One region of the Blautia liquoris genome, then DNA from elsewhere that is predicted to be linked to it. Evidence: a T-box and tRNA genes for the amino acid it is inferred to sense, from the RefSeq annotation. Region 1 holds a T-box; the other holds one or more tRNA genes.
What was found. The T-box of region 1 lies ahead of proS (proline--tRNA ligase). A T-box ahead of a tRNA ligase gene usually reads a tRNA of that ligase, here a tRNA-Pro.
Positions count from the first base shown of each region.

Region 2: it encodes a tRNA-Pro, which carries the amino acid that the T-box ahead of proS (proline--tRNA ligase) is inferred to sense. The anticodon was not compared.

Region 1 covers NZ_CP063304.1:937,825-949,143, forward strand. Annotated here, with positions in the region: gene upp (uracil phosphoribosyltransferase) at 1-566, shown strand, start outside; gene INP51_RS04260 (deoxycytidylate deaminase) at 628-1,116, shown strand; gene proS (proline--tRNA ligase) at 1,186-2,625, opposite strand; T-box leader at 2,688-2,901, opposite strand; gene INP51_RS04270 (class I SAM-dependent methyltransferase) at 3,047-3,796, shown strand; gene INP51_RS04275 (hypothetical protein) at 3,820-4,038, shown strand; gene INP51_RS04280 (hypothetical protein) at 4,128-5,015, shown strand; gene INP51_RS04285 (CCA tRNA nucleotidyltransferase) at 5,253-6,602, shown strand; gene INP51_RS04290 (CotS family spore coat protein) at 6,686-7,657, shown strand; gene INP51_RS04295 (phospho-sugar mutase) at 7,770-9,503, shown strand; gene INP51_RS04300 (HU family DNA-binding protein) at 9,603-9,899, shown strand; gene INP51_RS04305 (RNA-binding S4 domain-containing protein) at 9,904-10,143, shown strand; gene yabP (sporulation protein YabP) at 10,208-10,486, shown strand; gene yabQ (spore cortex biosynthesis protein YabQ) at 10,492-11,022, shown strand; gene INP51_RS04320 (FtsB family cell division protein) at 11,057-11,287, shown strand.
Region 2 covers NZ_CP063304.1:712,404-723,722, forward strand. Annotated here, with positions in the region: gene hemB (porphobilinogen synthase) at 1-75, shown strand, start outside; gene hemL (glutamate-1-semialdehyde 2,1-aminomutase) at 86-1,378, shown strand; gene INP51_RS03270 (4Fe-4S binding protein) at 1,436-2,320, shown strand; gene INP51_RS03275 (Gfo/Idh/MocA family protein) at 2,354-3,319, shown strand; gene INP51_RS03280 (50S ribosomal protein L25) at 3,508-4,113, shown strand; gene INP51_RS03285 (M15 family metallopeptidase) at 4,253-5,275, shown strand; gene INP51_RS03290 (ECF transporter S component) at 5,572-6,096, opposite strand; gene INP51_RS03295 (hypothetical protein) at 6,266-6,604, shown strand; gene INP51_RS03300 (rhodanese-like domain-containing protein) at 6,729-7,037, shown strand; gene yfcE (phosphodiesterase) at 7,212-7,754, shown strand; gene INP51_RS03310 (XTP/dITP diphosphatase) at 7,755-8,357, shown strand; gene INP51_RS03315 (metallophosphoesterase family protein) at 8,389-8,871, shown strand; tRNA gene INP51_RS03320 (tRNA-Pro) at 8,964-9,038, shown strand; tRNA gene INP51_RS03325 (tRNA-Gly) at 9,052-9,122, shown strand; tRNA gene INP51_RS03330 (tRNA-Arg) at 9,126-9,199, shown strand; tRNA gene INP51_RS03335 (tRNA-His) at 9,252-9,326, shown strand; tRNA gene INP51_RS03340 (tRNA-Gln) at 9,347-9,418, shown strand; tRNA gene INP51_RS03345 (tRNA-Lys) at 9,428-9,500, shown strand; tRNA gene INP51_RS03350 (tRNA-Leu) at 9,577-9,656, shown strand; gene rho (transcription termination factor Rho) at 9,865-11,319, shown strand, end outside.

The sequences.
Region 1 (11,319 bases):
CGGAGACCAGCTCGAAAGAGTTCCGGGAGATGATCAGTGAGATAGCAATGCTGATGTCGTTTGAGGCGACCAGAGAATTACCATTAGTCGATATTGATATTGAAACTCCTATTGGAAAAACCACAGCAAAAGAGCTGGCAGGAAAGAAAATGGCAGTTGTTCCGATCCTGCGGGCTGGTCTTGGCATGGTAGAAGGCATGTTGGCTATGATACCGGCAGCGAAAGTAGGACATATTGGTTTATATCGTGATCCCGAAACTCTAGAGCCGGTTGAATACTACTGTAAGCTTCCTTCTGATATTGCCAGCCGTGAAGTATTCGTAATTGATCCGATGCTTGCGACAGGTGGTTCAGCCTCAGCGGCAATTACGATGCTGAAGGAGAAAGGTGCAAAGAAGATTCACTTTATGTGCATCATCGCGGCACCGGAAGGTGTCAAAAGAATGCAAAAAGAGCATTCGGATGTGGATATCTACATCGGTGCCCTTGATGAGAAATTGAATGACCATGGATATATTGTACCTGGTCTTGGAGACGCAGGCGATCGTATCTTCGGGACCAAATAAAAATACGTGCATGTGTGAGCACGAAGTGTAACAAAGTGGCAGTATGCCATGGGAGATTTTTATGAGCGAAAAAAGAAATGATTATATATCATGGGATGAATATTTTATGGCAGTCGCAAAGCTTGCGGGTATGCGTTCGAAGGATCCACACTCGCAGGTAGGAGCCTGTATAGTAAGTCCTGATAACAAGATCCTCTCCATGGGTTATAATGGACTGCCGACCGGCTGTTCGGATGACGAATTCCCGTGGGGAAGGGATGGTGAAGATCCGCTTAGAAGTAAGTATTACTATGTAACTCACAGTGAATTGAACGCAATCTTGAATTACCGTGGAGGAAGCCTGGAAGGGGCGAAGATGTATGTATCCCTTTTTCCCTGCAATGAATGCGCCAAGGCAATTATTCAGTCTGGGATTAAGACTGTGATCTATGACTGCGACAAGTACGACAAGACTCCCGAAGTCATCGCTTCCAAGATGATGTTCCAGGCTGCGAGAGTGAGTTTCCAAAAATATGAGCCTACACACAGAGAGATTACAATTACGGTGTAGACGAATCTGTTATAAGAAAGCACCATCAGAGAAATAAATCTTCTGATGGTGCTTTTAGAATTCTCTGCTTTAATAAGCACGTCCCCAGTATACCATTTTCTTCGCCGGTTTTCCACAGCAGATACAAGTTTTGCCGATAGGTTCTTGGTCAAAGGGGATGCAGCGGCTGGTAGCTCCGGTATCTTCTCTGATCTTGTCTTCACACGCCGCATCTCCGCACCACATTGCACGGACAAAGCCCGGTTTGCGTTCAATGGTGGCCTGGAATTCCGGATAGCTCTTTGCCTCATAGGTGTGAGAGTTGAGATGCTCTAATGCACGGGTATACATATCACTTTGAATCGTATCCAAAAGTTCCCCTGTCTTTTCGGGAAGTTCATCGAGGGAAACAATCATTTTTTCTCTGGTGTCACGGCGCACCAGGACAGCCTGATTTTTTTCGATATCCTTCGGTCCGAGTTCGATGCGAAGTGGAACACCTCTCATTTCCTGTTCGGAAAACTTCCATCCCGGGCTCTTGTCGGAATCATCAACTTTTACACGAATCGCTGCTTCTTTGAGGGATTTTTCCACTTCATGGGATTTCTCCATCACACCGTGGGCATCCTGGCGGATCGGAACAACCATAACCTGGGTTGGAGCGATTTTCGGCGGAAGTTTTAAGCCGCTGTTATCACCGTGCACCATAATGATGGCACCAATGATACGGGTGGACAGTCCGAATGATGTCTGATATACATATTGCAGCTTGTTGTCTTTGTCGGTATATTGAATATCATAGGCACGTGCGAAACCATCTCCGAAGTAATGACTGGTTCCGGACTGAAGGGCTTTTCCATCGTGCATCAGGGCTTCGATTGTATAGGTAGACTCAGCACCTGAGAATTTTTCCTTCTCAGTCTTTTGACCCTTAATTACAGGAATTGCAAGTACTTCTTCGCAGAAATCAGCGTAGACATTTAACATTTGAATGGTTCTTTCTTTGGCTTCTTCTGCAGTGGCATGGGCTGTATGCCCTTCCTGCCATAAAAACTCTCTGGAGCGTAGGAATGGTCTCGTTGTCTTTTCCCAGCGGACAACCGAGCACCACTGATTGTATACCTTCGGAAGATCTCTGTGAGAGTGTATTTCCTTTGAATAGAAGTCACAGAATAATGTTTCCGAAGTAGGCCTTACGCATAGACGTTCCTGAAGCGGCTCAAGCCCCCCTTGAGTTACCCAGGCAACTTCCGGTGCGAATCCCTCCACATGATCCTTTTCTTTTTCCAGAAGGCTTTCCGGAATGAAGATAGGAAGATACACATTTTCCACACCGGTTTCTTTAAAACGGCGGTCAACTTCGTTTTGGATGTTTTCCCAGATTGCATAGCCTGCAGGTTTGATGACCATACAGCCCTTTACACTGGTATAATCCGTAAGTTCGGCCTTCAGCACAACATCTGTGTACCACTTTGCAAAATCATCTTCCATGGAAGTGATTGCTTCTACAAGTTTCTTTTCCTTTGCCATAAAAATCTCCCTTTCAGTAAGATAAAAGCAGCATTGACATAAAAAAACCATCGCATCCCTGCAAAAGGGACCGATAGTTATTCTTCGGCGGTACCACCCTGATTAGCTGTTAATTTATCTCACAACTCTCTTTTCTACGCTTTAACGCAGCAGCTACGTTCTGTTTTCACAGACAACTCCAAGGTGGGTTCCATGCATTCCAAACAGGATCTTTCACCGGACGAATCCCTCTCTGCAGATGATCGTGCATGTACTGTTCCTTTTCAACGTCAATTACATGTGATAAGTGTAAGATATGAAGGGAAGTTTGTCAAGAGGGCACTTGAAAAAACCTGTGAATTGTATGTGTGTTTGTTTGCAGTTGTGAACTGCGTGTAGTATGTTATACTATAATGGAAGCTTTGATAAAGGAGGCGCGCTTATGAACTACCAGGAAATAAATTCAAAAGTAATTGACAGCTGGGTCAAAGAAGGCTGGGAATGGGGAAAACCGATTTCCCACGATATTTATGAGGATGCGAAAAAAGGTATCTGGGATGTTCTGCTGACGCCGACCAGGTATGTACCTCATGAGTGGTTTGGAGAACTTCAAGGGAAGAAAGTCCTTGGACTCGCCAGTGGAGGCGGACAGCAGATACCAATATTTACAGCTCTCGGATCGGAATGCACCGTTCTGGATTATTCTGAAAAGCAGTTGGAGAGTGAGCGGTTGGTGGCAGGCAGGGAAGGGTATTCTGTTCGTATCATCAAGGCAGATATGACAAAAAGACTGCCATTTTCTGATGCCGAATTCGACGTGATTTTTCATCCGGTGTCAAACTGCTATGTTGAAGAAGTACAACCAATTTTTAAAGAATGTTATCGGGTATTAAAGTCTGGTGGGATTTTTCTGGCAGGGCTTGATAATGGGATAAATTATATCTTTGATGATGATGAGAAAATTCTTGTCAATACATTGCCTTTTAACCCACTGAAAGATGAAAACCAGATGAATCAACTTAATGAGTCAGATTGCGGGGTACAGTTTTCTCACACCCTGGAGGAACAGATTGGCGGACAGCTAGAGGCTGGTTTTATTCTCACAGACCTATATGAGGATACCAATGGTACCGGAAATCTGCATGAGCATAACATACCAACCTTTTTTTCAACAAGGGCAATAAAACTATAAGAAATATAAAGGAGCGGCAGTCTATGCTGGATGCATATCCATCCCTGCAGAATATGTATCAAAGAGAAAGCAGGGTTACACCTCCGAGGATGGCACTATACAAGTCAACCCCAAACGCATCGGCTTTGGAATTAGGGGTTAAAAAAATATTCCTCTCATATAGTATATGGGAGGTTTTATTATGGTTTTTAAGATTAACAAAAAGAAGGTTCTATTATGTATTAGCATTTTCCTTTGCATGATAATCGTACTGATTGTGTTCATAATTTCAACCAGTTCTAATGATAATATAATGTCAGGAGGCAGATTACACCCTTCTTTACACACAATTATGGCAGAAGCATTACCCATTTCAAATCAGCAGGATACAAAGATTAGTGAGCGATTTCAAAGACCATCAAAACAATTGCCGTTACCTGATCACTATTCATTTCATGACTTTGAAAAAGAAAATGACGAGCCGCCGCTTATAAATAAAAAATTTGAAACTCCCGAAGATTTATTGCTTGCATATTACGGGATACTTAGAGCTGCCTCAAATATGTTAGGATATTCCGGTGGGTGTGGTTCTATTGGCGAATCAGGGCTGCCATATCCTTATGCATATGAGCTTCTTACAAAGGAAAAGCAAAAGGAAATATCTTTAGATCAATTTATCGATTCATTTAAGGGCATTGGTTATACAACACTTTTAAAAATAGTTCCCGCCTATGCCCCTCCGGATACTCCGGAAAACATAAAATATTATTTGATTGAAATTGAATTAATAACGGGGCCAAAGGCAAATAATGATAAAGAATATAATAAAGGTTCTTATTTTGCATATTATTATGGATTGGTTACAGTAGAAAAAACGCCAAAGGATGGCTGGAAAATAAAAGATATTGACTACATACCCGAGGATTTTTTGTGCGCTCCTGTACATAGTTGGTTTTATTTGTCTGATGCAGTGGTTCAAATTGTTTATGAGGATAATATGAAAATCGTTGAAAAAATAGACAGGACAAAACAAAAAGGTGATATGATATATATCTATGCTTCGGGGAATGGCAGGCAATATAGGTTTGATTTTATCAGGCTTACCAATGGTTATGACATTTTGCTCCATGAAAATGTGTTTGAAAATGGAGTGTGGAAAGAAGTACAATTATTAACGGATGACTGGAAAGATTTCAAACTTACAATTAATAACAGTCAAATAATGTCTTCCATTCTGTGAGTGGGTGTGGAATATGTTAAGCGGCGGACTGGTTCAGGATATTTGAAGTAAATAGACAGCAGAGTTAATCACGATATATGGGACGTACAGCAGGACGGGATTTGAATCCGTCCTGTTTTACTTTTGACCCTTACAATAAGATATATAAGAAATCAAGATTGTGTTTGATATTATTTGTGATATAAGGTAAAATAAAGAAAATTGACAAGCGGTTTTACTATTATGGAGGAAATTGGATTGAAATTAAAATTACCGGCAAGTGTGGATGCGATTATTAGCAGTCTTCAGGCAAAAGGGTATGAAGCTTATGCCGTAGGCGGCTGTGTCCGTGACTATATTTTGAACCGAAAACCAGACGACTGGGATATTACCACTTCTGCGACACCCTGGCAGGTAAAGGAGATTTTTAACCGGACCATTGATACTGGTCTGCAGCATGGAACCGTGACGGTGCTTTTTGGCGGGAATGCACATGAAGTGACGACTTATCGTATCGATGGTGATTATGAAGATGGAAGGCATCCAAAGGAGGTTACATTTACTGCTTCTCTTGAGGAAGATTTAAAACGCAGAGATTTTACGATCAATGCGATGGCATATAATGACAAAGAAGGACTTGTCGACCTCTATGGAGGGCTTTCGGATCTGCAGAGAAGCTGTATTCGCTGCGTGGGTGATCCTGTAGAACGTTTTGGAGAGGATGCACTGAGAATTCTAAGGGCACTGAGATTCGCTGCTCAGTTAGATTTCAGTATAGAGCAGAACACCTATAACGCAATCCGTGGGATGGCTCATACGTTAAAAAAAATCAGTGCGGAGCGGATTGCTGCGGAACTGATCAAGCTTTTAACATCCGGACACCCGGAATATATGGAACATGCATATGATCTTGGAATTACAAGGGTGATTCTTCCAGAGTTTGACGCAATGATGCACACACCTCAGAATAATCCGCATCACTGTTATCCAGTGGGACGTCACACCATTGAAAGCCTGAAATACGTGCCCGCTGACAAAATTCTTCGGTTTACGATGCTCTTTCACGACATGGGAAAACCATCCTGCCGTGTCACAGACGCAGATGGAATTGATCATTTTAAAGGTCATGCTCAGGCTGGTATGGAGATTTCGCGTAAAGTGATGCAGAGGCTGAAAATGGACAATGATACGATCTATCAAGTGACGAATCTGATCAAGTGGCATGATTACCGGATGGAAGCGACACAGGAGAACGTCAGGGTCATGCTCAACAGGATTGGACCGGATCTTTTTTTGAAATGGCTGGATGTCCAGTATGCAGACACCATGGCTCAAAGTGGGTATTATCGGAAGGAAAAATTGCAGAGAATTACAGATGTAAAGAAGTGCTATGAAGAAGTGACAGATGCCGGACAGTGTTATTCTCTGAAAAACTTAAAACTAACAGGACAGGATCTGATTTCTATGGGAGTGAAACCCGGTCCCAGAATTGGACAGATGCTCAACCTGGCACTGGAACAAGTATTGAAATGTCCTGAGAAAAATCAGCGGGATTATCTTCTGTTTTATGCAGATACACTCATCGCTGAAGATAAAACAGACAAGTAATACAGCTGTTAGCATGATACCAATTCCCTTTGCATACGATAGAAAGACAAGGAATCTTCTATTGATGAAAAGGGGGAGCATGCGTGTACGATCGTGGTTTATGGATATTAGAACAGTATGGATTGACAGCAAAGACATCCTGCAAAGGCAGAGGCGTCATGCTTTACGAAACAGAAGAAGGGTGGGTCAGCATTAAGGATTGCAGCAGTACCGAGGGCAAACTTGCTTTACAGTACACGCTGATGGAGCAGGTAAAAGCTGCGGGATTCCCTTATCTGGACCGCCTTTTGAGAAATCTTGACGGGAACTTATTGTCTTATGACAGGGAGGACCATGCATACGTAGTCCGGGCCTGGTATTCCGGCAAAGAGTGTGACACTCGTTCTATCTCAGATATTGAGAAGGCGGTGGAAACTCTTGCATCTATACATAAAGCGATGCGCCTTGAAGTAAAAGAAGAGTATACAAGGGAAACTTTGATTCACGAATGCACACGGCATAATGCAGAGATAAGAAAAACCAGAAAATATATTCTCAAACGGAGAAAAAAGAACTCATTTGAAATGAACTTACTCTTTAGCGTTGAACCTTTTTTGGAGTGTGGCGAACAGATGGTGGAGGAACTAGAACATTCGGGCTATGAAACCTTAAGGGAACAGAATCTGAAGGCCGGCAGCATCTGCCACGGGGACTATAACCAACATAATGTATTATTTTCTGGAAACAGAACTATTGTGACGAACTTTGATAAGTGGAACTACGACATTCAGACGGCAGACCTCTATCATTTTATGAGAAAGATATTGGAAAAACACAACTGGGATATTGCGCTTGGTGTGGGGATGCTTGAGACCTATCAGAAAGTGAGACCCTTATCTGACGCTGAGCTTTACGATTTGAGACTTCGACTTTCCTATCCCTGGAAATTTTGGAAACTGGTCAATCATTATTCGAATAACAATAAGGTCTGGATTTCGGGGAAAAACATGGAAAAACTCGATCAACTTCAGGCACAATACGACAGTTGGCAGTATTTTTTGAAAAATGCTTTCTAGACATTCCCTTTTATTATGTTTTGGTATATAATCATCTGTATGAATGTCGATGATACCACGGACCTTGATTCTGGTATCATGTTATATACTATTACTATAAATGGAGGTATGTATGGACTATAAGGAGATTTATGAGTCGTGGTTAAACAACCCATATTTTGATGAGAAAACTAAGGATGAACTGCGTTCCATTGCCGATGATGATAAGGAGATCAAAGAACGCTTCTACAGAGATCTGGAATTTGGAACCGCAGGTCTGCGCGGCATCATCGGAGCAGGGACAAACCGCATGAATATCTATGTCATCCGCAAGACAACTCAGGGTCTGGCGAACTATATCCACTCTGTGGATGAAAAGTCAGGGGGTGTTGCAATCGCATACGATTCCCGGCATATGTCGCCGGAATTTGCCCGGGAGGCAGCTCTGTGTCTTGCTGCAAATGGAATCAAAGCATATATCTTTGAGTCGCTTCGCCCGACACCGGAGCTTTCCTTTGCTGTCCGGAAACTGGGATGTATTGCGGGAATCAATATCACCGCCAGTCATAACCCGCCGAAATATAACGGCTACAAGGTATATTGGCAGGATGGAGCACAGATTACACCTCCGCATGATACCGGGATCATGGCAGAGGTAAAAAAAGTGACCGACTTTAAAACCGTCAAGACCATGAGCAAAGAGGAGGCAAAAAAAGCCGGATTATATCAGGTCATCGGCTCTGAGATTGATGACACCTACATTACAGAGCTAAAAAAACAGGTTCTGCATATGGATGCCATCAAAGAGGCAGCAAAGGATCTCAAGATTGTTTATTCACCGCTTCACGGAACTGGAAATATACCCGCGAGACGTGTTCTTAAGGAACTTGGCTTTGAAAATGTCTATGTTGTAAAAGAGCAGGAGCTGCCAAATGGTGATTTTCCGACTGTGAGTTATCCGAATCCCGAAACGGACGAGGCATTCGACCTGGGTCTGCAGCTTGCAGAGGAAGTGGGAGCGGATTTGGTTCTGGCTACAGATCCGGATGCAGATCGTCTGGGTGTTCGAGTTCGCGATAAAAACGGTGAATATCATACTCTTACCGGCAATATGTCAGGATGCCTGCTTGCCGATTACGAAATTGGACAGAGGAAAGTGATAACCGGACTTCCGGATGACGGTGCATTAATCAAGACGATCGTGACGACGAATATGGCAGATGCGATTGCAGAATATTACCATGTCAGGCTGATTGAAGTTCTTACAGGATTTAAGTATATCGGGCAGCAGATCCTCGGATTCGAGAAAAGCGGAAAAGGAAGTTATTTATTTGGCTTTGAAGAGTCCTATGGATGTCTGATCGGTACGTATGCCCGTGATAAAGATGCGATTGTTGCAACTATGGCTCTGTGTGAAGCAGCGGCATACTATAAGACGAAGAATATGACGCTGTGGGATGCCATGATCTCGCTTTATGAGAGATATGGTTATTATAAAGATGAGATTTCCTCTATCACACTTGAGGGGATTGAGGGACTGGAAAAGATCGAGAAGATTATGTCAGCACTTCGAAAGAATCCTCCAAAAAAGCTGGGAAATTATAAAGTACACACATTTCGTGATTACGAAGAGGACAAGATAGTAAATGTGGGTACAGGAGTCATAAAACCCACCAACCTGCCCGCATCTAATGTTCTATATTTTGATTTAAGCGACGATGCCTGGCTTTGCGTGAGACCATCCGGGACCGAGCCAAAAGTTAAGATATATTATGGGGTGAAGGGGACCTCGCTTTGCGATGCCGATGAAAAATCCAAGGTTCTGGGCAAAGATGCCAAGGAGTTGATCGCACAGATGATGGAGTGACCTAAAAATAGGAAAAAACCTCTAAAAAGCTAAGAAATGCGGGAAATTCCTTGACAAATGAAGATACAGAGTATATAAATAATTGTAGAGTTAAATTAGATGAAAGTACAGGAGGAATCACTCATGAACAAAACAGAATTAGTTGCAGCTATCGCTGAGCAGACACAGTTATCAAAAAAAGACGCAGAGGCTGCTTTGAAAGCTTTTACAGATGTGGTAGCAGATGAATTGAAAAAAGGCGGTAAGGTACAACTGGTTGGCTTTGGAACGTTTGAAGTATCCGAACGTGGAGAGAGAGAGGGAAGAAATCCTCAGACTGGTGAGACTATGATTATCAAAGCTTCCAAATCCCCGAAATTTAAAGCCGGAAAAGCTTTAAAAGATATGATGAATTAATCATATGCGATTAGACAAGTTTTTGAAAGTATCCCGATTGATCAAACGCAGAACCGTTGCAAACGAAGCATGTGATGCAGGACGTGTTCTTGTCAATGACCGTCCGGCCAAAGCATCTGTGAAGGTTAAGCCGGGAGACATTCTGGAGATCCGCTTCGGAAGCAAAGCGGCAAAAGTCGAGATTCTTAATGTGCAGGAAACTGTTCGCAAAGAAGATGCCGACAAGATGTATCGCTATTTATAAAGTGTAATAGTTAAGTGAAAGCCCCCATATAATAAGAAAGAAGTTATATGGAGGCTTTTTTTATATGGATGAACATTCCGGCGGACTGCATCAGATAAAGCTCACGAACAAAAGCAGCGGAACCATAAGCGGTGTGGTGGACGTGCTGTCTTTTGATGAAAATGAAATCCTGCTGGATACCACCGAGGGGAGGCTGATCATAAAAGGAAAAAATTTACATGTCGGGCGGCTGCAGCTGTCGGAGGGTGAAGTTGATCTGGACGGAGAGGTGGAAAGCCTTGTATATAGTTCTAAGGGACCGAAAGAAAAGAACGGTTCCCTGATTAAGCATTTATTCGGGTAAAATATATGAGCGCATATATGGGCAGAGAGCTTCTGCTGTTTACAAAATCTATCTGGTACGGTGCCCTCCTGGTACTCACCTATGACATCCTTAAGATCTGCCGCAATGTAATCAGACACAGTAATGCTTTTACAACATTCGAAGATCTGGTCTACTGGATATTCTGCGCTCTTTTTCTGTTTGCAAGGTTCTTTAAGGAGAACAGTGGTATCTTAAGAGGGTATCTGGCGGCGGGGATTGTGGTCGGAAGTCTGGCGTGCTATTTCAGCATCAGCCCTGTTTTTGTAAGATTCTTTACATTTTTGTCTAAAAAGGTTTGGAAAGTACTTTTAATACCGCTGAAAATTGTAAAAAAAGTGATAAAAAGGTTGAAATCTAGTCTGTTTCAAGGTAAAATGTTTGTGAAACGCAAGATCGGTTCCGGAGTAAAAGGCCTGGGGAGGCATTTCCGGAATAATAATAAGGGTGAGGAAGCAGATGAAGAAAAAAAAGGCAGGCAAAAAAAGACGCGAAAGCGCAAAAAGCAGAAAAAATAAAGCTGCTATGTGCTGTATTTCTTTTGTTGTGACAATGTTGTTGGCAGTTTTACTATTTGAAGGCCATTCGATGAAGATGAAAATTCATGCGAATGAGGAGAGAACTGCAAAGCTTGAAAAGCAGATAGAAAAAGAAAACAAAAGAACGGATGATATCAACAGTCTTTCTGATTATATGCAAAGCGATGAGTATCTTGAAAAGTCTGCGAAAGAAAAACTTGGTCTTGTTAAGGAGAATGAGATTATCTTTAAAGAGTCGAAGTAGCAGGTAAAGAGTCGAAACAGAAAGCATTTTTT
Region 2 (11,319 bases), 230 kb from region 1:
GCGGGGGCACAGATCTATCTCACCTACTATGCGAGGGAACTGGCAAAATGCATGGATGATGGTATCATCGGATAGGAGGTTTGACATGAAGACACATTCAGAACGTTTGTTTGACGAGGCGGTAAGATATATTCCCGGAGGGGTAAACTCGCCGGTTCGGGCCTACCAGGCTGTCGGCATGACGCCCAGATTCATGCAAGGAGCTACAGGGCCTTATATCTTTGATGTGGATGGAAATAAATATATCGATTATATTTGCTCCTGGGGTCCCATGATCCTGGGACACAACGATCCGGAAGTGTTAAAAAGTGTCGTGGAGGCTTGTGAATATGGTTTGAGTCTCGGCACTGCCACTGAGATTGAAGTGTGTATTGCAAAGTTTATCTGTACGAAAATACCGCATGTCGAGATGATTCGTATGGTAAATTCCGGCACGGAGGCAGTGATGAGCGCTGTTCGTGTTGCAAGAGGATTTACCGGAAGAGACAAAATTATTAAATTTGCCGGCTGCTATCACGGTCACAGCGATGCAATGCTGGTCAGTGCGGGGTCCGGAGTCATGACTTCAGGCGTTCCCGACAGTCTGGGCGTGACAAAAGGGGCGACAAAAGACACACTGACAGCGTGCTATAATGATTTGGAGAGCGTCAAAGAGCTGTTGGATGCGAATAAAGATCGGGTAGCAGCCATAATTGTGGAGCCGGTAGCCGCGAATATGGGTGTGGTTCTGCCAAAACCTGGATTTTTGGAAGGACTTCGGAAACTTTGTGATGAGACAGGTTCCCTTTTGATCTTCGATGAGGTGATCACGGGGTTTCGTCTCTCCTTTGGCGGGGCTGCAGAGTATTTTGGAGTACGCCCAGATCTTGTCACCTATGGGAAAATCATCGGCGGAGGAATGCCGGTAGGGGCATATGGTGGAAGGCGGGATGTCATGAGTTTCGTATCTCCGGCAGGAGACGTTTATCAGGCAGGAACTTTGAGCGGCAATCCAATAGCGATGGCTGCAGGAATGACACAGCTGCAGATCCTTTATAATCACAAGGATAAATATAAGGAGCTAGATCGCCTCGGTGTGAAACTTTACGGTGGAATGGAAGAACTTTGCCATCAGTATGATCTTGAAGCACACGTAAACTATATTGGATCTCTGGGAAGTTTATTCTTCACACAAGAAGAAGTCATTGACTACGATTTGGCGAAAACAGCAGATACAAAAGAATTTGCAAGATACTTTGCCTTCATGCTGGAACAGGGGATTCATCTTGCTCCCTCACAGTTTGAGGCGATGTTCCTGTCCTGCATGCATACCGATGCGATTATTGATGAGACATTAAATATATTCGAGAGATACCTGAACGATACAAAGATTGTTTAAGTGCTTTGCATAGAGCATAACTTTCGACTTAAACAAACATAAGAATGGAGAAGAGAGATGGCCGCTTTAACTATTAGTGCTAAAGAAGAAAAACGTCTGAAAGGACTTGGATTATTAAACAATAAAGGAACAGACAATTTTTCGGCAAGGATTATAACGATAAATGGAAAAATTACAGCAGAACAGATGAGAGGAATCAGTGAGGCGGCAGAAAAATACGGAAATGGTATGGTGACATTTACAACAAGGCTCTCGATCGAAGTACAGGGAATTCCTTATGATAAGCTAGATGAGTTTCAAAAAGATATAGCGAACTACGGTCTGAAGATCGGAGGCACCGGTTCAAAGATCAGGCCGGTTACCAGCTGCAAAGGAACCGTCTGCCACTACGGACTGATTGATACATTCGCACTGTCAGAGGAAATTCATCACAGGTTTTTTGAAGGTTACGGAGATGTCAGACTTCCCCATAAATTTAAGATTGCGGTTGGCGGGTGCCCGAACAACTGTGTAAAACCTAATCTGAATGATGTCGGCATTATCGGACAGATGGTACCGGTTTATGAAGAGGATCTGTGCAAGGGCTGCAAAAAATGTAAAGTCGAAGACGTATGTCCGGTCAATGCACCGAAAGTAGTGAACGGCAAGATGCAAATTGACGAGAATATCTGCATTCACTGTGGACGCTGCGTAGGTAACTGTCGTTTTGACGCAATTAAGACTGGAAATCAGGGATATAAGATCTACATAGGAGGCCGATGGGGTAAGCAGATCTCAATCGGGCGTGAACTGGACAAAGTGTTCTTTGACAAAGAAGAGGCATTAGATGCGATTGAAAAGACGATTCTTCTCTACAAGGAACAAGGTAAAACGGGAGAGCGTTTTTCACAGACGATTGAAAGACTCGGATTTGACACTGTTCAAAAACAGATCATTTCCTAGATCTTGGCAATAATCATGCAGAAAGGATATTTTATGGAAGAAAAAGCAAAATTTCGCTTTGCCGTCATGGGAGCTGGCCACATATCCCATAAATTTTGTGATGCAGTAAGTCTGATCGATGAATGTGAAATCACAGCGATCGCCAGCAGAGATCTGAAGAAAGCCCGCAAGGTAGCACATAAGTATGGTATTGCAGCGGCTTATGACAGTTACGAACAGATGTTGATTGATGAAAAGCCGGATGCAGTCTATATTTCAGTTACCACGAATGCTCACTATGACCTTGCAATGCTCTGCATGGCTCATGACACACCGATCCTCTGTGAAAAAGCGATGTTTCGAAGTGCATGTGAGGCCGAGGACGTGTTTCGCCATTCCAAAGAGCAAGGTATCTTCGCGATGGAGGCGATGTGGAGTCTTTTTCTGCCAAATATCCGTCAGGCAAGACAATGGATTGAAGAAGGGAAAATCGGAGATATCACCCTTGGAAGATTCGATATCGGATTTCAGGCGGAGAAAAACCCAAAGAACCGCTTTTACAATCCAGACCTTGGAGGCGGTGCATGCTATGATATTCTGGTCTATGCCTATGATATTTTGACCTGGCTGATTGGACAGCCGGTACAGGGGACATCCGTTCAGGCAGTGTATACGAATGACGGAGTGGACAAGACAGATATTGTCCAGCTGGAGTTTCCAGATTGTATGGGCGTGCTGACTGCGACCTTCGAAGCAAATCTCGGCGATCAGGAACAAGCTGTCGTCTATGGCAGCAGAGGTAAAATTGTGATTCCCCATGCACATCACGGGAAGGAATGTTGTCTTTATGTGGAAGGTGAAGAGCCAGTAACATGGAAAGATGACAAGACAATCAATGGATTCGTATATGAGATACAAGAAGTGATGAGCTGTATCGAAAGAGGGGAGATTGAGAGCAGCACCGTACCACATGAGATGACTATGAGGACGTCGCTTCTCTTTGATAAAATATATGAATAGGTTTTCGAGAAAAAAGCGTTGCCACAAGATAGGAATGGTCAGCGGCAAAGTCTTAATTAACAGCTTAAACATTGTGAGTTGTTTTATTTAACTATTGGTGATATACTTACAAAGACACAAACGACATATCGGGCTTGTATCATATAATAAGCCGCGAACCACTCAGTTATTTTGGAGGAAAAGATAAAGTGAATACTTTAAAAACTGAAAAAAGAAACATGGAAGTCAAAGCTAAAAGACTTAGACGTGAAGGATTTGTAACAGGAAATATCATTGGCAAGGAAATCGATGGATCCATACCGGTACAGATTCCGCAGCTGGATGCAGAGAAACTGATCAAGTCCGGTGGTAAAGGAAGTCAGGTAAAACTGGATGTTGATGGACAGATATATAATACTCTGATTAAAGATGTTGATTATAATGCCTTAAGACATCAGATCTATGAAATTGATTTTCAGGCATTGGTTGCAGGTGAAAAAGTTAATTCCGTTGCAGAGATCATACTGCTCAATCAGGATATGATCAATACAGGTGTTCTTGAGAGACCGACTACGGAAATCGCTTACCGTGCAGTTCCAGATGCATTGGTTGAAAAGGTGGAGGTTGATGCCGGTCGTCTGAAGCTCGGCGACAACATTTTGGTGAAAGACCTTGAAATTGCATCCAATAAGGATATTGAAATTCTTACAGATCTTGATGCAGTTGTTGCAACTGTTTCTGCAGTAAAAGAAGAGCCAACTCCCGAAACGGATGAAGACGCAGCAGTAGATACAGAAGCTGCTCCGGAAGCATAATTAGAATCTTCTTAAAATAGAGTCAGGCGTTTTTGCCTGGCTCTATTTTTGACTTATTGGAGAAAGATGGTGGTAAAGGAATAGAGGGCAAATAAGTCATCTATACATATTTTAGATTAATAGGAGGAAGTCAGTAGTTATGGGAAGAAATTTAACTGAATTACATCCACGCCTGCAAGAAAAGGTTGCGCAGCTACAGATACTGTGTGCAAAGGAAAACCTATTGCTTGGCATCGGCGAATGCTTTCGGACAGCTGCGGAGCAAAATGAATTATATGCTCAAGGCAGAACTAAAGCGGGTGCAATCATTACCAACGCACCGGGATCGAGTTACAGCTCACAACATCAATGGGGGATCGCGTTTGATTTTTTCAAAAATGTGCGCGGTCATGAGTACGATGACAATGCATTTTTTACCCGTGTTTCGCAATTGGGTAGGACAATTGGCCTGGCTTGGGGCGGAGACTGGCACAGCATCGTGGATAAACCGCATTTGTACCTCCCGGACTGGGGATCCAATACGGGTATCCTGAAAAGTACGTATGGAACCTTTGAGAGTTTCAAGAAAACCTGGAGGAAAGCATCAATTACTCCGATTAAACCGGCTCAGCCAGTCGTGGAACCCCCCTGGAAAGCGACAGGAACTGCGACCTGTGGCGGAGATGGGGTCAGAGTGCGTATGATTCCGAATGGCAATGTGATCTTACAGTTAAACAAGGGTCAGCGATTTGAGGTCAATGGAGAAACGTCTGGAAAATGGGTAAAAATTAAGGCGCAGAACACGATCGGATGGATGCACAGCAATTACGTAAAATACGACAAACTTATCCTTAAAGAGGACGGCAAGTGGGGTGCAGATACGACCAGACGAGCACAGCAGATCTTTGGTTTGCCACAGGACGGCGTTATCAGTAACCAATTAAACTTCTATAAATCCATATGTCCCGGGATTTTATCCGCACAGTGGAGTAATGCAAAAAAGGGCGGATCACAGCTTGTACGTGCAATGCAGGCATGGTTAGGTATACCACAGGACGGATACATCGGACCGGTATTTATAAAGGCTTTGCAAGGAAAAATGGGCAAGCGTCAAGATGGCGTATTGTCCAATCCGAGTCAATGCATTACTGCTTTTCAGCATTGGTGCAATCAGCAGTCTTAATAAATGTGTTCCGCTAGTAACACGTTAGTAACAAATTCTAAAACCCCTTAGTATAGCAAAGTTTCCGAAAACTTCCGAAACTCCTATAGATAAGCAAAGGAAGAGCCTGGCAGGGGAGCTGCCAGGCTCTTCGAGGGGAGTATAAATAATTAATAAGGGGTTATTAATTGTAAAAAAAATTTTTTGAAGGGTAAATTCTTTTTACATTGGTAATTATAATACATAATTTGGAAAATTGCAACAAATTAATTATGTGAATAATCTCTAAACATTTGCTCCGATTTTCGGTAAAAGTACTATTTTCGAAATGCTTTTCGGCTGAATCCGGGTATGGAGATCAGAATTGGGTATAATGATATGGACAGAATCAGTCCGGATATTCCCTGAATGAGATTTGCCGGTATGCTGGCCAGCGCTCCTTTGACTCCATAAAAAAACATTTCAAAAAGATAATACCCTCCGCTGATAACTGCCATATCAATAAGTCCGCACAAAAAAACTGCGAGATAACAGGATTTACGGGACTTGGCGAGGTATTCATAGACATATCCGCATAGCAGTGCTGTGATGCCCTTTATTAAAAAAGTGGCAGGTGAATAGAAAAAATATCCTCCGATAATATCGGCCATAGCAGAACCAATTCCGGCAGATAAAGAGCCATACATGGGGCCTAAGAAGATTCCGGATAAAATTACGATGGAATCTCCAGGATGGATATAACCGCCCGTTCCGGGCGTTGGTATCCTGATAACCATTGTGGCGATACAGGTCAACGCTGCAAAGAGTGCAGCATAAATTAAATTTTTAAATTTTTTGTCCAAAACACGAAACCTCCTTGGTACAGTATTACCGCAAAAATCAATTTTTTGCATATACACAGTATAACGCAGAAGAATTGATTTAACCAGCACGTGACAAATTTTTCATGAATTATTTTTTGATCTTTAAGCATACTAAGAGCGTAACATCATAAAAGGAGGAAACAAAACTATGAGTAAGAATTATAGTAGCAATAACTACAGCAAAAATAACGCTAATAATGCGTATAACACAAGCAATGAATCCAATGCTTACAACACAAGCAACGAATCCAATTCGAATGCGTATAATACAAGCAATGAATCCAATGCGAACAACTGTGGAAGCAACGCAACATCAAAGAACTATACTTCAAAGAACACAACATCCAAGAACTATACTTCTAAGAATGCGACTTCAAAAAATGCAACATCCAAAAATGCTTCAAACAAGAATACAACTTCTAAAAATTCTTACAACGGCACAAACAAGAATGCATATGAATCAGATGCATTCGATGACAGATACTAAATAACAGCAAATTCTTAAATGGTGAATGACAAAGGCGGACTCTTTGCTTATTGCAGGCGAAGGGTTCGCTTTTATGACTTTTGAACTCAGTGTATCATAGTATAATAAAAAGAGGTTTGATGATATGAGATGTCTGGGGATGATTTCTGCTGACGAAGTGGATCGGTACATCGATCACCCGGATGTATTGATAATAGATTTACGTTGCCAGGAAGAATATATGCAGATGCATATTGAAGGAGCCTGTAATATTCCTTACGATGAGTTTGAATGCTTATGTTTGCCGCGAGATAGACTAATTGTGCTTTATTGTGATCGTGGGGCAGCCAGCCTTATTAAGGGAAGGGAACTCGCCAGATGTGGATATCGTGTGCAGTCTGTCACGGGGGGGATCCATGCATACAGGGGGAGACATCTGGTCAAGGGAGAATAAGATGCAGGACAGCAAAAGGGCAGTAAACTCAATCGAAGCCAGGATTCTTTGATTACTGTTCTTTTTGCTGCCATATTTAAACCCTTTAAAAGACCTTGTCGAGTTTTGAATTTTACTGTATACTATTTCTATGTATTCATTGACTTTATAAGACACGAAAGGATTGATTCATCTATGAAATATATGATAGCTTCGGATATTCATGGATCCGCATATTACTGCAGGAAGATGCTGGATGCTTACAAGAAAGAAAAGGCAGACCGGCTGGTACTTCTTGGGGATCTTTTATATCATGGTCCGCGCAATGATCTGCCGAAAGATTATGCTCCAAAGCAGGTGATTGCCATGCTTAATGAGAATAAACATGATATATTGGCGATCCGGGGAAACTGTGATGCCGAGGTAGACCAGATGGTACTGGAATTTCCAATTATGGCGGATTATGGTGTCTTAATTGATGAGGGCAAAACCTTCTATCTCAGCCACGGGCATATCTATAATGAAGAACATATGCCGCCACTGCAAAAAGGTGATGTATTTCTCTATGGGCATACGCATATACTTCGGGCCGAAGATAAAGATGGACAGGTTTATTTGAATCCGGGAAGTGTATCCCTGCCAAAAGAAGGGAATGTACCAAGCTATGCGGTGTTGGATCATGGTACATTTTCAATCAGGGATTTTGACGAGAACACGATCAGACAACTGGAGATTTAGATGAAACAGATTATATTTGCAACGGGAAATTCAAATAAAATGGTTGAAATCCGAGAAATTTTGGAAACACTTAGTATTCCTGTGATTTCCATGAGGGAAGCTGGAATTGAGATGGATGTTGAAGAGAATGGCTCCACGTTTGAAGAGAATGCACTGATTAAGGCGAGAGCAGCTGCCTCGGCCGTTCATGACAGTGATACCTATGTACTTGCAGACGATTCGGGATTGGAGATTGACGTTCTAAATAAGGAACCAGGCATTTACTCAGCAAGATATATGGGAAAAGATACTTCTTACCACATCAAGAATCAAAATTTGCTCGAAAGAATGAAAGGGGTACCCAATAAAAAGAGAACTGCAAGGTTTATATGTGCCATTGCAGCTGTCTTGCCTGATGGATCAGAGATTACCACAAGAGGGGTGATCGAAGGCAAAATCGGTTATGAGGAACGTGGAGAGCGTGGATTTGGATACGATCCTATCTTCTATCTCCCGGATATGAGCAGAAGTACGGCTCAGCTTTCGCCGGATGAAAAGAATGCTATCAGCCATCGAGGAAGAGCATTGCAGGAAATGAGAAGAAAATTACAAGAAATCTGTTGACAAGGTAAACAAAAGATTGGTGAGGTGTAGGATGAAGATTTTAATTGTAAGTGATACACATGGCCAGGCGGAAAATTTATTGAGAGTACTTGACAGACAAGGACCAGTCGACTGCCTGATTCACTGCGGGGATATTGAAGGCCAGGAGAATTATTTTCGCACACTTACAGATGGCCCCTGCTACATGGTTGCCGGCAATAGTGACTGGGGGACAGACCTGAGAAGAGAACTGGAGTTTTCTCTGGATGACTACCGGGTATATCTGACACATGGGAACCAATTTGGAGTTTCTCTGGGAACGAAGCAGCTGAGAGATGAAGCAAAAAGCCGCAATATGCAGTTCGCAATGTTCGGACACACGCACAGACCGCTGATCGAGGATGCGGATCATCTGGTACTTATGAATCCCGGTTCATTAAGCTATCCCAGACAGCTGGGACGAAAGCCCAGTTATATTGTAATGGAGATTGACAAAAACCATGAGGCACATTACCAGATCCGCTATCTCGATTAATGGCGGAAGTTTTCAGAAATCTAAAAAAAGTGTTGACATTCCTCAGATGCTGTAATATACTATATCTTGCGTCAAGCGCTTTTGGTAGTTTTCGGGGTGTGGCTCAGCTTGGCTAGAGCGCCTGGTTTGGGACCAGGAGGCCGCAGGTTCAAATCCTGTCACCCCGATTACCGATTACATGCGGGTGTAGTTCAATGGTAGAACACCAGCCTTCCAAGCTGGATACGTGAGTTCGATTCTCATCACCCGCTTACGTGTTTGTAGCTCAGTTGGATAGAGCAACGGCCTTCTAAGCCGTGGGTCGGGGGTTCGAATCCCTTCAAGCACGTTTGGCTTTCTGCCAGTGAAAACAGTCGTTTTCATTTTCTAATAGTTATATGGTGGGTATAGCGCAGCTGGTCAAGCGCGCCAGATTGTGGCTCTGGAGACCATGGGTTCAAATCCCATTACCCACCCTGCCGTAGATGGCGAACGTTGGGCTATCGCCAAGCGGTAAGGCACAGCACTTTGACTGCTGCATACGCTGGTTCGAATCCAGCTAGCCCAGCTGATACAGGGAGCATTAGCTCAGGTGGTAGAGCACTTGACTTTTAATCAAGTTGTCCGGGGTTCGAATCCCCGATGCTTCATAAAAGCAAGTCTGTGAAGGCTTGCTTTCGTTATTACAGGAGAAGTATTTTTTAATATCGATTTGTTCTTAGGTCAGCGGTCATGGCGGAATTGGCAGACGCGCAAGATTTAGGTTCTTGTGTTACGACGTGAGGGTTCAAGTCCCTCTGACCGCATTTTATAACAAATGTATTGAGGTCTTTCGAATTTTTTGTTATACTAAAGATAAGATATCGCAATGAGCGCAGTAATTCATAAGTATCATCACTGAAGACATTAAGACATCATGCAGTAAAAGGAATCCTTTCATGAAAATCTCTTTGAATACTATCCCCAAAGATATGAAACCAACATCATTAATTAATCGAATAAAGGAGTTTAAATATGACAAAAGCGCAATATGAGTCTTTGCAGCTTGGAAAACTAAAAGAATTGGCAAAAGCCAGAGGCATGAAAAGAATATCGACCTTGAAAAAACAGGAGTTGATACAACGTATGCTTGAAGAAGACGAAAAAGAAGAGAAAAAAGCAGATTCCGGCGCACAACCGACAACAGAGACTTTACAAAGCCCGCAGGAGACACAGACGGTACCTAATACACAGGAAGCAAAACCATCAGCAAGAAAAGAAAGTTTGAATACATCTCAGGATTCTCCCAAAACACAGAGCCACAGTCCGCATGCACCTCGGGTATCACATGCGACACCGAACTCACATAATCTACATCCATCACCGAATCAAAATACACAACAAAATTCTCATGATTCACAAAATGACCGTACAACACAAAATCCTCATCAAAGACCGGTAAATGATGGCGAAGAACACTCAAAAAAAGATTTTGAAAGACTGGACAGCGGCGAAGAAGTAGGGGGGATTTTGGAAGTAATGTCTGACGGATATGGATTCATCCGTTCTGATAATTTCCTTCCTGGTGAAAATGACGTCTATGTCGCACCATCACAGATTCGCAGATTTCATCTCCGGACCGGGGATATTCTAAGAGGGAATACCCGAATTAAGTCGTTAAACGAAAAGTTTTCAGCTCTGCTTTATGTCAAATCGATTAATGATCTTCCGCCGGCTATGAGTATCCGAAGAATGAATTTCGAAGATATGACACCTATTTTTCCAAATAAGAGAATATATCTGGAACGCCCGGACGGGACTATGGCTATGCGTATTGTAGATCTGGTGAGTCCTATCGGAAAAGGACAGCGCGGAATGATTGTATCCCCTCCAAAAGCAGGAAAGACCACGCTTCTCAAAGATGCTGCAAAATCCATCTTAAAAAATAATCCTGAAATGAACCTGATGATTGTACTGATCGATGAAAGACCGGAGGAAGTGACAGATATTAAAGAGGCGATCTCAGGTCCGAACGTGGACGTGATTGCATCTACCTTTGATGAACTGCCGGATCATCATAGAAGAGTATCAGAGATGGCGATTGAGCGTGCGAAACGTCTCGTGGAAAGCAAAAAGGATGTGGTCATTTTCATAGACAGTATCACCAGACTGGCCCGTGCTTACAATCAGACTGTACCACCGAGCGGAAGGACATTATCAGGAGGTCTGGATCCGGCCGCACTTCATATGCCAAAACGATTTTTCGGGGCAGCCCGTAATATGCGTGAGGGAGGAAGTCTGACGATACTTGCCACCGCACTTGTGGATACTGGAAGCAAGATGGATGATGTGGTATACGAAGAGTTTAAGGGAACTGGAAATATGGAACTGGTTTTAGATCGAAAACTTCAGGAAAAGAGAGTATTTCCTGCTATTGATGTTGTTAAATCGGGAACCAGAAGAGAAGATCTTCTTCTTTCCAGTGCAGAG